DNA from 3 places in the Nonomuraea sp. NPDC005730 genome. Region 1 is predicted to be linked to each of the others. Evidence: riboswitches for the same ligand, from Rfam matches in the RefSeq annotation. Region 1 holds a riboswitch; each other region holds the start of a gene.
What was found. Region 1 has a riboswitch for cyclic di-AMP ahead of ABZ444_RS29600 (NlpC/P60 family protein). Riboswitches for the same ligand answer to the same signal wherever they lie in the genome.
Positions count from the first base shown of each region.

Region 1 (3,263 bases):
GCCGTAGTCGGGCTGCGACTGCTGGCCGTAGCCCTGCTGGCCGTACTGGGCCTCCTGGCCGTAACCCTGCTGGGCCTGCTGGCCGTAGCCGGGCTGGGCGTACTGCTGGCCCGAGGACTGCGGCTGCTGGCCGTAACCCTGCTGGCCCGACGCGGCCTGCTGGCCGTACTGGGCGTCCTGGCCGTAGCCCTGCTGCTGGCCGTAGTCGGGTTGCGACTGCGGCTGCTGGCCGTACTGCGGCTGCTGGCCGTAACCCTGCTGGCCCGACGCGGCCTGCTGGCCGTACTGGGCCTCCTGGCCGTAGCCGGGCTGGGTGTACTGCTGGCCCGAGGACTGCGGCTGCTGGCCGTAGCCCTGCTGACCCGAGGCGGCCTGCTGGCCGTAACCCTGCTGACCGTAGTCGGGCTGCGCCTGCTGGCCGTAGCCCTGCTGACCGTAGCCCTGCTGGCCGGAGGACTGCGGCTGCTGGCCGTAACCCTGCTGGCCCGACGCGGCCTGCTGGCCGTACTGGGCCTCCTGGCCGTAGCCGGGCTGCGTGTACTGCTGGTCCGAGGACTGCGGCTGCTGGCCGTAGCCCTGCTGCTGGCCGTAGCCCTGCTGACCCGAGGCGGCCTGCTGGCCGTACTGGGGCTGCTGGCCGTAGCCCTGCTGCTGGCCGTACGGCTGCTGTTGCTGGCCGTACTGCTGTTGCTGGCCATAGCCCTGTTGCTGCTGCTGACCGTATGGGGGCTGGCCGAAGGCGTCGTCCGCCCGGTAGCCGACCACAGTCACGTCCGGGTCGGGCTCACCGGGCCGACGGCCGTGGTGCTGCCCGTACTCGGGGTTCTCGCCGGAATCGTCCTGTGGGTACGGCGGCTGTCCGGTGCTCACCGTGTCACCTCGCTTCGAGTGCGCATGTGGCACGTGTCAGGACACATGCCTGTGCTGCCCAACGTATCGACATAGGTATCAACAATCACCTTTCCAAGTGGTCAAGGTCCGCGTCACCCGATGTCAGATGCAGCAGCATGCGGGTGTTGCCAAGGGTGTTCGGTTTGACGTGTTCCAGATCAAGGAACTCCGCCACACCCTCGTCGTACGAGGCCAGCAACTCGGCGTAGACCTCGGGTGAGACCGGTGTGCCCTGGATGGGGCGGAAACCGTGCCTCGCGAAGAAGTCGACCTCAAAAGTCAGACAGAATACACGCCGCAGCCCCAGATCCTTCGCCTGCCGGACGAGTGCCGAGACGATCCGCCGCCCGACCCCCAACCCCCGGCACGCGGGATCGACGGCCACCGTACGGACCTCGGCGAGGTCCTCCCAGAGCACGTGGAGCGCGCCGCAGCCGACGACCTCCCCGCTCTGCTCGGCCACCCAGAACTCCTGGACGTCCTCGTACAGCGTGACCGTGGCCTTCTCCAGGAGCCGCGGCCCCGCGCCCGCGTAGGTGTCCACGAGACGCCTGATCGCACGCACGTCGGGCGTGCGCGCACGCCTGACCACGACCGCGGTCTCGGGGACTGCCACTTCGGCCACCTGCTCCATGGCTCTCCAGGGTACAGATCTCATTACGGCTCGGCCCTAAATCCCACGTCTCGGGCATCTCATCACATCCCGTGGTCAGGTGAACACGGGCCGACTTGGAGCTTTCCTCCAGACCTCAGCACCCCGAATGCTGGACAAAAGGTGCAGAAGCCAGCTTCCGTACGGCTACCCACGAGATCACCTTGTGACCCTTCAGTTGTGAAACCTCTACAGACTCGGCAGTTCCGGTTGAGCGTGAACCCGGAGTGCATTAGTGTCCAGCGACGATGTTCTCCGCGTAATGCGCGCGGAAAGACACGCCCAATTCCCGCAAGGGAAGCCGGGGAACCAACGGTGGCGAGCACCTCGCGCCACCACTTGGGGTGAATCCGACCATCTCGGTAGGGCTGCTCCGGCCCGAACCCGTCAGCTAACCCGGCCGGCGTCGATGAGAGGAGCTCGGTTGGTGAAGCGGACGCTCGACCGCTCGGGGAAGTCGGGGGGCAGGCACGCCCGCCCCCAGGAGCAGGCCAGGCGCACACGCCGCCTCGGCGTCATCGGCGTCACCATCGCCGCGATGCTGTTCGCCGTCCCCGTCGGTTCCGCCGCCGCCGACCCGAAGCCGTCGCTCTCCGAGCTCGCCGACCAGGTGGAGAAGCTGCACGAAGAGATCGAGACGCTCGCCGAGCAGTACAACGAGCAGCGCGACCGGCTGAAGGCCGCGCAGAAGGCCAACGACTCCGCCCAGAAGATCCTGGCCACCAGCGAGTCCGACCTGGCCGCCAGGCGCGCCAGGGCCTCGCTGCTCGCCCAGAACGCCTACATCACCGGCGGCCTGGACAAGGCCCTGGCCTTCGCCCAGTCCGGCGACCCCGAGACCTTCCTCGACCGGGCCGCGACCACGTACGCGCTCGAACAGCAGCAGGGCGAGGAGGTCAACCAGCTCGCCAAGGCCATGGAGGCCGCCGAGCGGGCCAGGGCCGGCGCCAAGACCCGCATCGCCGAGGTCCAGCAGATCGTCACCGATCTGGAGGGCAAGCGCTCGAAGATCACCAAGCTGGTCACCAAGGTCGAGAGCAACCTCTACCGGCGGGCCGTCGGCGAGGCGGGCCGTCCCGGCACCCGCGCCGTACGCGTCAACCTGCCGGTCATCGGCGACGGCAAGGCCGCCCAGGCCGCCAAGTGGGCCCTCACCCAGCAGCTCAAGCCGTACGTGTGGGGCGCGGAGGGGCCGCGCTCCTACGACTGCTCCGGCCTGGTGATGGCCGCCTACCAGCGCGTGGGCATCTCGCTCCCCCACTACACCGGCAACCAGTGGACGGCCGGCACCCACATCAGCCGCGACCAGCTGCGCCCCGGCGACCTGGTGTTCTTCTACAGCGACCTGCACCACGTCGGCATCTACATCGGCGGCGGCATGATGGTCCACGCCCCGCAGACGGGTGACGTCGTGCGGGTCGCCTCGATAGACAGGCGGCCGTTCGCCGGCGGCGTGCGCATCGCGGACTGACCGGCGCGCCTCTTCGCCGAGCGCCGCTAGATGAGCTGGCGGCGCGCCGCCCACGCCACGGCCTCGATCGCCGTGGCCACGCCGATGCGGTCGCAGATGCCCCTCAGCCTGCGCCGTACGGTCCGTCCGCTGATATCCAGCCGCCTGCCGACCCGATCGACGGTCACCCCCCTGGCCAGCTCGGCCAGTAACGCCAAATCCGCGTGGCTCAGCTCAACGCCTTCTGTGAGCACATCCACCGGGAGCCCT
Region 1 is NZ_JBEXYK010000031.1:38,236-41,498, reverse strand. It holds gene ABZ444_RS29610 (RDD family protein) at 1-870, opposite strand, end outside; gene ABZ444_RS29605 (amino-acid N-acetyltransferase) at 956-1,525, opposite strand; cyclic di-AMP (ydaO/yuaA leader) riboswitch at 1,813-1,964, shown strand; gene ABZ444_RS29600 (NlpC/P60 family protein) at 1,971-3,014, shown strand; gene ABZ444_RS29595 (LuxR C-terminal-related transcriptional regulator) at 3,041-3,253, opposite strand.

Region 2 (3,263 bases), on a different contig from region 1:
ACGGCGGAACGGGCGGGCGTGTCATGAGATGTCCTCTCCGATCGAGAGAACGGGCGTTCTCCCGGGTTGTGCGATAGCGTAGAGAACGATCGTTCTCCGCGGCAAGCACCTGGAGGGGTGTCATGGATCACGAGCAGCGGTTGCTGGACGCCGCGGGCGACCTCTTCTACCGCCGCGGGGTCCAGGCGGTCGGCATGGACGAGATCCGGACCGCCTCCGGCGTCTCGCTGAAACGCCTCTACCAGTGTTTCCCGTCGAAGGAGGCGCTGGTCGTGGCCTATCTGCGGCGGCGCGACGAACGCTGGATGACCTCGCTCACCGCGTACGTGGCCGACGCCGGCGACCGCATCCCGGCGGTCTTCGCGTGGCTGGAACGCTGGTTCACCGAGGACGACTTCCGCGGCTGCGGGTTCGCCAACGCCTTCGCCGAGCTGGGCGCCGGTTCGGCCGTCGTCCGTACGGCGGTGCGCGAGCACAAGGAACGCCTGCGCGCCTACCTGCGCTCGCTCGCCGAGGAGGCCGGAGCCGGCGACCCCGGCCTGCTCGCCGAGCAGTTGCTCACCCTGATCGACGGCGCCACGGTGACCGCGATGATCTCGCAGGAGCCGGGCGCCGCCCGCTCGGCCGGGCAGGCCGCGGCGACCCTGGTCCACCAGCACCGGCGGCCGTGAACGCGAAAAGAGCGCACCCCCGCGGGGAGTGCGCTCTTTCGCGTCGCAGGATCAGGCGGCGTACGACGGGTAGCCGTAGCCGACGACCTGGGAGGTCGGGCGGACACGCTGCTCGACCTTGCCGTTGCCGGTGTTGCCCTCGATCGTGGAGATCGTGCCGTCGCCGTTGTTCTTGACGACGAAGCCGACGTGCTGGATGTCGTTCAGGCTCTTGCTGCCGCTCCAGGAGAAGAAGACGACGGCGCCCGGCTTGGCCTCGGTGCCCCAGCGGTCGTTGGCGGCGAACCACTTGGCGTGGCTCACGGTGTAGGCGTCCCAGCCGACCTGCGGGCGGGCGCCGGTCTGCTCGCCGACCCAGGAGACGAACATCGAGCACCAGGGGGCGTTCAGGTACATGGCGCGGTTGCCGCCGTCACGCGCGGCGGTCTCGGCGGCGCGCTGGGAGTCGGCGTACCACTTCTGGAACTTGGTGCCGCCGCCGTTGGCGTCCTCGGAGGTGCCGACCTGAGCGCGGGCCGTGGCCAGCACCTGGGCGGCGGTGACGTTGACCTTGCCCTTGGCGCTCTCGTCGGCGGCGCGGTTCTGCGCGACGTGCGGCTGGGCGGCCACGCCGGCGACCTTGGCGGTCTGGGTGGCGGTGTGGGCGGTGGCGGTGTCGGCGTTCACTGCCGCGTGCGTGCCGAGCACGCCGGCGACGGCGGTCGCGCCGAGAGCGATCTTGGCGAGGTCGAGCTTGTAGGCACGGTGAAGACGGTGCTTGGCCATGAGGGTGTTACTCCTTGAGCTTCCGTGCCGCTTGCCGGGTTAGCTGACGGGTTCGGGCGGGAAGCTGCCCTACGGCACCACGGTGCCGATTCACCCCATTGGACACATGGGTCCCCGGTTCCGCGCACAGGCGGATTCAGCGGTCTCTTGGTCAGGCGAAGGGCTGACGCATCGTCTTCCCGGGCCCGGGAAAGGGCCTGAAGGTATATGTGCGACGCCCGGATGCGAAGATGTCCGCATCGACTCTGTACAACACGGGTCCAGTCTGGGTAATTCCCAGGCAATGCCATCCCTACCTGGGACGACTCCCCGTTCGGCTGTGTACAACCAAGCTACCCGGCGAGTAATTCCCAGGCAAATGGCGGCATTGATTTCGACAGTGCGTGGGAGAAACGCTACGCACCGAATCGGTTCAGGCCACGTGCGCCTTTATCGCCACGCTCGTGAGGGCCAGCAACAATTCCAGATCGGGCTCCGCGTCGACCTGGACGGCGACCCAGGCGCGGTCGCGGCAGGCATGGACCTGGTCGCACGCCCGCAGATACGGCTCCAGGCGGCCGATGGCGGGGGCGGTGAGCCGTACGTGGATCTCGTCCCGGCCGGCCAGGCGCAGGATCTCGGTTCCGTGTACGGCGAAGGCGACCTGCTGACCGGTGCCGCTGACGTTCAGCGACGGCCAGGACCGTAACTCCGCGACCGCGCGGACCACGTAGGGCCCGCGTCGCGTGGGCGTCCGCCGCCAGGCGGAGATTCCTGCCACGCTCCAATGCTGAGCCACGGCTCACCCCGCCGTCAGCCCCCGTTCCTGAACCGTTATCCCCTCGTGAACGGGCGCGTCCGGGGTCTGACCGGCACGATTACGGACGCCTGACCGATGAGTATTGACGCTCCCCCAGGCAGAGGCTACCGTCGATTCACAACTTAAAGGAAACTTTCCTAATAGTTTCCCCAGAAGTCTCCCATCCCACTCCCCACACACCCCCCAACGGATGTCGGAGCGACATGAAACACACCATTCTGAGCAAGGTCCTGGCGGGAATGGCGGCATTGGCCCTGCCCCTCACCGTGGCCGTGGCCACCCCACCGATCGCCTCCGCCAGCGCGGTGGCGTACGCGGCGGCCTGGGCCCCGTGGACCGCCTACACGGCGGGCACGGTCGTCACCTACAACGGCGTCGACTACGTCTGCCTCCAGGCGCACACCTCCCAGCCCGGCTGGGAGCCGCCGAACGTGGCGGCGCTGTGGAAGGTCTCCGGTGGCGGCGGCAGCGACACGACCGCGCCGTCCGTGCCGGGCAACCTGCGCTCGACCGGCGTCACGGACACGAGCGTGGCCCTGGCCTGGAACGCCTCCACCGACAACGTGGCCGTGACCGGCTACGAGGTCTACCGCGGCGGCACGCTGGTCACCACCGTCACGGGCACCACGTACAACGACACCGGCCTCACCGCGAACACCGCCTACAGCTACACCGTGCGCGCGCGTGACGCGGCCGGCAACCGCTCGGCCAACAGCAACCAGATCTCCGCGACCACCACGGGCGGCGGTGGCGGCGACGACAAGACCCCGCCGTCGGTGCCCGGCAACCTGCGCTCGACCGGCGTCAGCAACAGCAGCGTCTCGCTGGCCTGGAACGCCTCCACCGACAACGTGGCGGTCACCGGCTACGAGATCTACCGCGGCGGCACCCTGGTCACCACCGTCACGGGCACCACGCACACCGACACCGGCCTCAGCGCCAACACCTCCTACAACTACACCGTGCGCGCGCGTGACGCGGCGGGCAACCGCTCGGCCGACAGCAACCAGATCACCGCGACCACCACG
Region 2 is NZ_JBEXYK010000115.1:4,797-8,059, reverse strand. It holds gene ABZ444_RS50635 (nuclear transport factor 2 family protein) at 1-25, opposite strand, end outside; gene ABZ444_RS50630 (TetR/AcrR family transcriptional regulator) at 123-671, shown strand; gene ABZ444_RS50625 (CHAP domain-containing protein) at 723-1,436, opposite strand; cyclic di-AMP (ydaO/yuaA leader) riboswitch at 1,451-1,588, opposite strand; gene ABZ444_RS50620 (luciferase family protein) at 1,849-2,196, opposite strand; gene ABZ444_RS50615 (glycosyl hydrolase family 18 protein) at 2,439-3,263, shown strand, end outside.
Region 2: another riboswitch for cyclic di-AMP. It lies ahead of ABZ444_RS50625 (CHAP domain-containing protein); the one in region 1 lies ahead of ABZ444_RS29600 (NlpC/P60 family protein).

Region 3 (3,263 bases), on a different contig from region 1:
CCTTCTCTCTACGAATCTGCGACTTCAAAGCTGATTCTGGTAGCTACTGCCCGCGAGCAGTATTCGTACTTCCTAGTGTCTCGCGATTTGGGATGGCAAGAGGCAGTTGGGGGTGGTTCGATCCGGTGAACGCAAAAAAGCGCCTGGCAGTCCTCGTCCGGACCGCCAGGCGCGTGCGGGGCTAGGCGGTCCTAGCCGGCTACTCGCGCGGCGATGTCGTCGCCGATCTCGCTGGTCGTGCGGCCGGCGCGGCCGGTCACCCGCTCGGCGATGTCGGCGGCCACGGCCTGCTCGACCTTGGCGGCCTCGGCGTGCAGGCCGAGGTGGTCGAGGAGCATGCCGACGGACAGGATGGTGGCGGTCGGGTCGGCCTTGCCCTGACCGGCGATGTCGGGCGCGCTGCCGTGCACCGGCTCGAACATGCTCGGCGAGGTGCGCTCGGGGTTGATGTTGCCGCTGGCCGCCAGGCCGATGCCGCCGGCGATCGCGGCGCCGAGGTCGGTGATGATGTCGCCGAACAGGTTGTCGGTGACGATCACGTCGAAGCGCTCGGGCTGGGTGACGAAGAACATCGAGGCCGCGTCGATGTGGCTGTAGTCGGTGGTGACGTCGGGGAACTCGGCGGCCACGCGGTTGACCGTGCGCTGCCAGAGGTCGCCGGCGAAGGTGAGCACGTTCGTCTTGTGGACGAGCGTGAGCTTCTTGCGGGGCCGCGACCGAGCCTTCTGGAAGGCGTAACGCACGACGCGCTCGACGCCGTGGGCGGTGTTCAGCGACTCCTGGGTGGCGATCTCGTGCGGCGTGCCGCGGCGCATGACGCCGCCGGTGCCCGCGTAGAGGCCCTCGGTGCCCTCGCGGACGACGACCATGTCGATGTGCTCGGCGGAGGCGCCGGCCAGCGCGGTCTCGACGCCGGGGAACAGCTTGACCGGCCGCAGGTTGACGTAGTGGTCGAACTCGAACCGGAGCTTGAGCAGCAGGTCGCGCTCCAGGATGCCGGGCGGCACGCTGGGGTCGCCCACCGCGCCGAGCAGGATCGCGTCATAGCCGCGCAGCTCTTCGAGCACCGCGTCGGGCAGCGTCTCGCCGGTGCGGTGGTAGCGGGCTGCGCCCAGGTCGTAGTGGGTGGGCTCGATCTTCGTGCCCACGGCCTCCAGGACCTTGAGCCCTTCGGCTACGACCTCGGCGCCGATGCCATCCCCGGGGATGACGGCCAGGCGGATGTTACGCGACTCCATGGGCGGTACCTTACCTGCTCGTCTCGGCTGACGAACACATCATCTCAACAACCGGACAATCCGTTTTGGGGGGATTGCGACCTTTTGACCGTTTCGTTAGAGTCCGACGAGCCTAATCCACGCAGCCGCTGCGTGGAGCCGGGGACCCACCTTTCCCCCCGGGGCGAATCGGCTGCGCCTCCCCCCAAGGAGCACCGCCGTAGGGCTACTTCCAGGCCCGAGCCCGTCAGCTAACCCGGTCGGCCACGTGGAAGGACAGTCCCCTGTCTAGCATCGCCATCCTTTTGGCGGTGGCAGCGGGCGCCGCAGGTCTCGCGCCTGCCGCCCCCGCGGCTCCCGCCGCTCCGGCCGCCCCCACCCCCTCCGTCACCCTCACCGGCCCCCAGGTGAAACAGGTCCAGGAACGGCACGTGCCGAAACCGGCCTGGAAGATCGCCCTCGAATACGCCATGGACAAGCGCGGCACCCCGTACGTGTGGGGTGGCGCCAGCGAACGGGGCTACGACTGCTCGGGCCTCATGCTCCGGGCCTACGAAGACGCCGGTATCGAGCTCCCCAGAACCGCCGCGGAGCAGTACGGCGCCTTCTCCAGGAAGATCGCCTGGAAGGACCTCGAACCAGGCGACCTGGTGTTCTTCAGCGGCCTCGGCCACGTTGGCATGATCTCCAAGCCCGGCTACATGGTCCACTCCCCCCACACCGGCGACGTGGTGAAGGAGGAACGCCTGTCGCAGTGGCGCAGGCAGGCCTTCGTCGGCGCGGTACGCCCCGACCCCAAGGGCGTCAAGCGCTGGGCGGACTACAAGCAGCTCCGCGAGGCACCCGCCCCCGCCATGCTCACCGCGACCCTGTGACGACGACCTTCCCCGGGGCGTGCCCCTCCTCCTGGTAGCGGACGGCCGCCGGGAGCTCGCCGAACGGGAAGGTCCTGTCGATGACCGGGGTGACCGCGCCCTGCTCGATCAGCCCGGTCAACGTCAGCAGGTTCGCCCTGTTGCTCCCGCAGCGGACCACGTCCGCCCTGACGATCCGCTGCGGGACGAAGGGCCCCGACGCGAGCGCGGCGAACATGTGGCCGGCCGGCTGCACCCAGCGGCCGGCCGGTCCGCCGACCAGCACGTACGTGCCCTTCCTGGTCAGCACGCGGCGGCAGTCCGCCGGCCGGCGGCCGCCCGCCACGTCGAGCAGCAGGTCGAAGCGCCGCCCCGACGCCGCGAAGTCCTCCTTGGTGTGGTCGATGACGTCGTCCGCGCCGAGCGAGCGGACCAGGTCCGCGTTCCGCCCGCTGCACACGCCCGTGACGTGCGCCCCCAGCGCCTTGGCGAGCTGCACGGCGAACGTGCCCACGCCGCCGGACGCGCCGTTGACCAGCACCTGCTGGCCCGGCCGGACGCGTCCCTCGTCGCGCAGCGCGATCAGCGCGGTGTTGGCCGCCATCGGCACCGCCGCCGCCTGCTCGAACGACAGGCCCGCCGGCTTGGGCGCCACCTCGCCCTGCCGCAGGCAGACGTACTCGCCGAAGCCGCCCCCCAGCGACATCGCGTACACCTCGTCGCCGGGACGGAACAGCGTGACGTCCCTGCCGGCCGCCTCGACCACCCCCGCCACGTCGGCCCCGAGGACGGCGATGCTGGGCCGGCGCAGCCCGACCCCGCCGCCCATGACCCGGGCCAGGTACGGCTCTCCCCGCATGAAGTGCCAGTCGTAGGGCTGCACGGACGTGGCCCGCACCCGGACCAGCACCTCGTCGTCGCCCGGCACGGGCCGCTCGACGTCGGTCAGGACGAGCTGGTCGGGCGAGCCGAACGAGCGCAGGACGTACGCCTTCATCGTTTTTCTCCCTCGTGCCGCTGATGTGCCGTCAGTGTGGCCGTGACCTGCACGGACGCTCAACGGTCGAAAGGCGACGGCTCGATGGCCGAAAGTACGACCGCCCTCCCGCCGATGGTGCGAACCGGGACGGGCCGTCCGCGCGATGACCGGGCACGGGCGCGGGCGGCACGCTCTCAGGCATGAGATGGATCG
Region 3 is NZ_JBEXYK010000010.1:56,164-59,426, reverse strand. It holds gene ABZ444_RS15525 (3-isopropylmalate dehydrogenase) at 192-1,238, opposite strand; cyclic di-AMP (ydaO/yuaA leader) riboswitch at 1,338-1,498, shown strand; gene ABZ444_RS15520 (C40 family peptidase) at 1,529-2,092, shown strand; gene ABZ444_RS15515 (NAD(P)-dependent alcohol dehydrogenase) at 2,076-3,068, opposite strand; gene ABZ444_RS15510 (DUF2306 domain-containing protein) at 3,251-3,263, shown strand, end outside.
Region 3: another riboswitch for cyclic di-AMP. It lies ahead of ABZ444_RS15520 (C40 family peptidase); the one in region 1 lies ahead of ABZ444_RS29600 (NlpC/P60 family protein).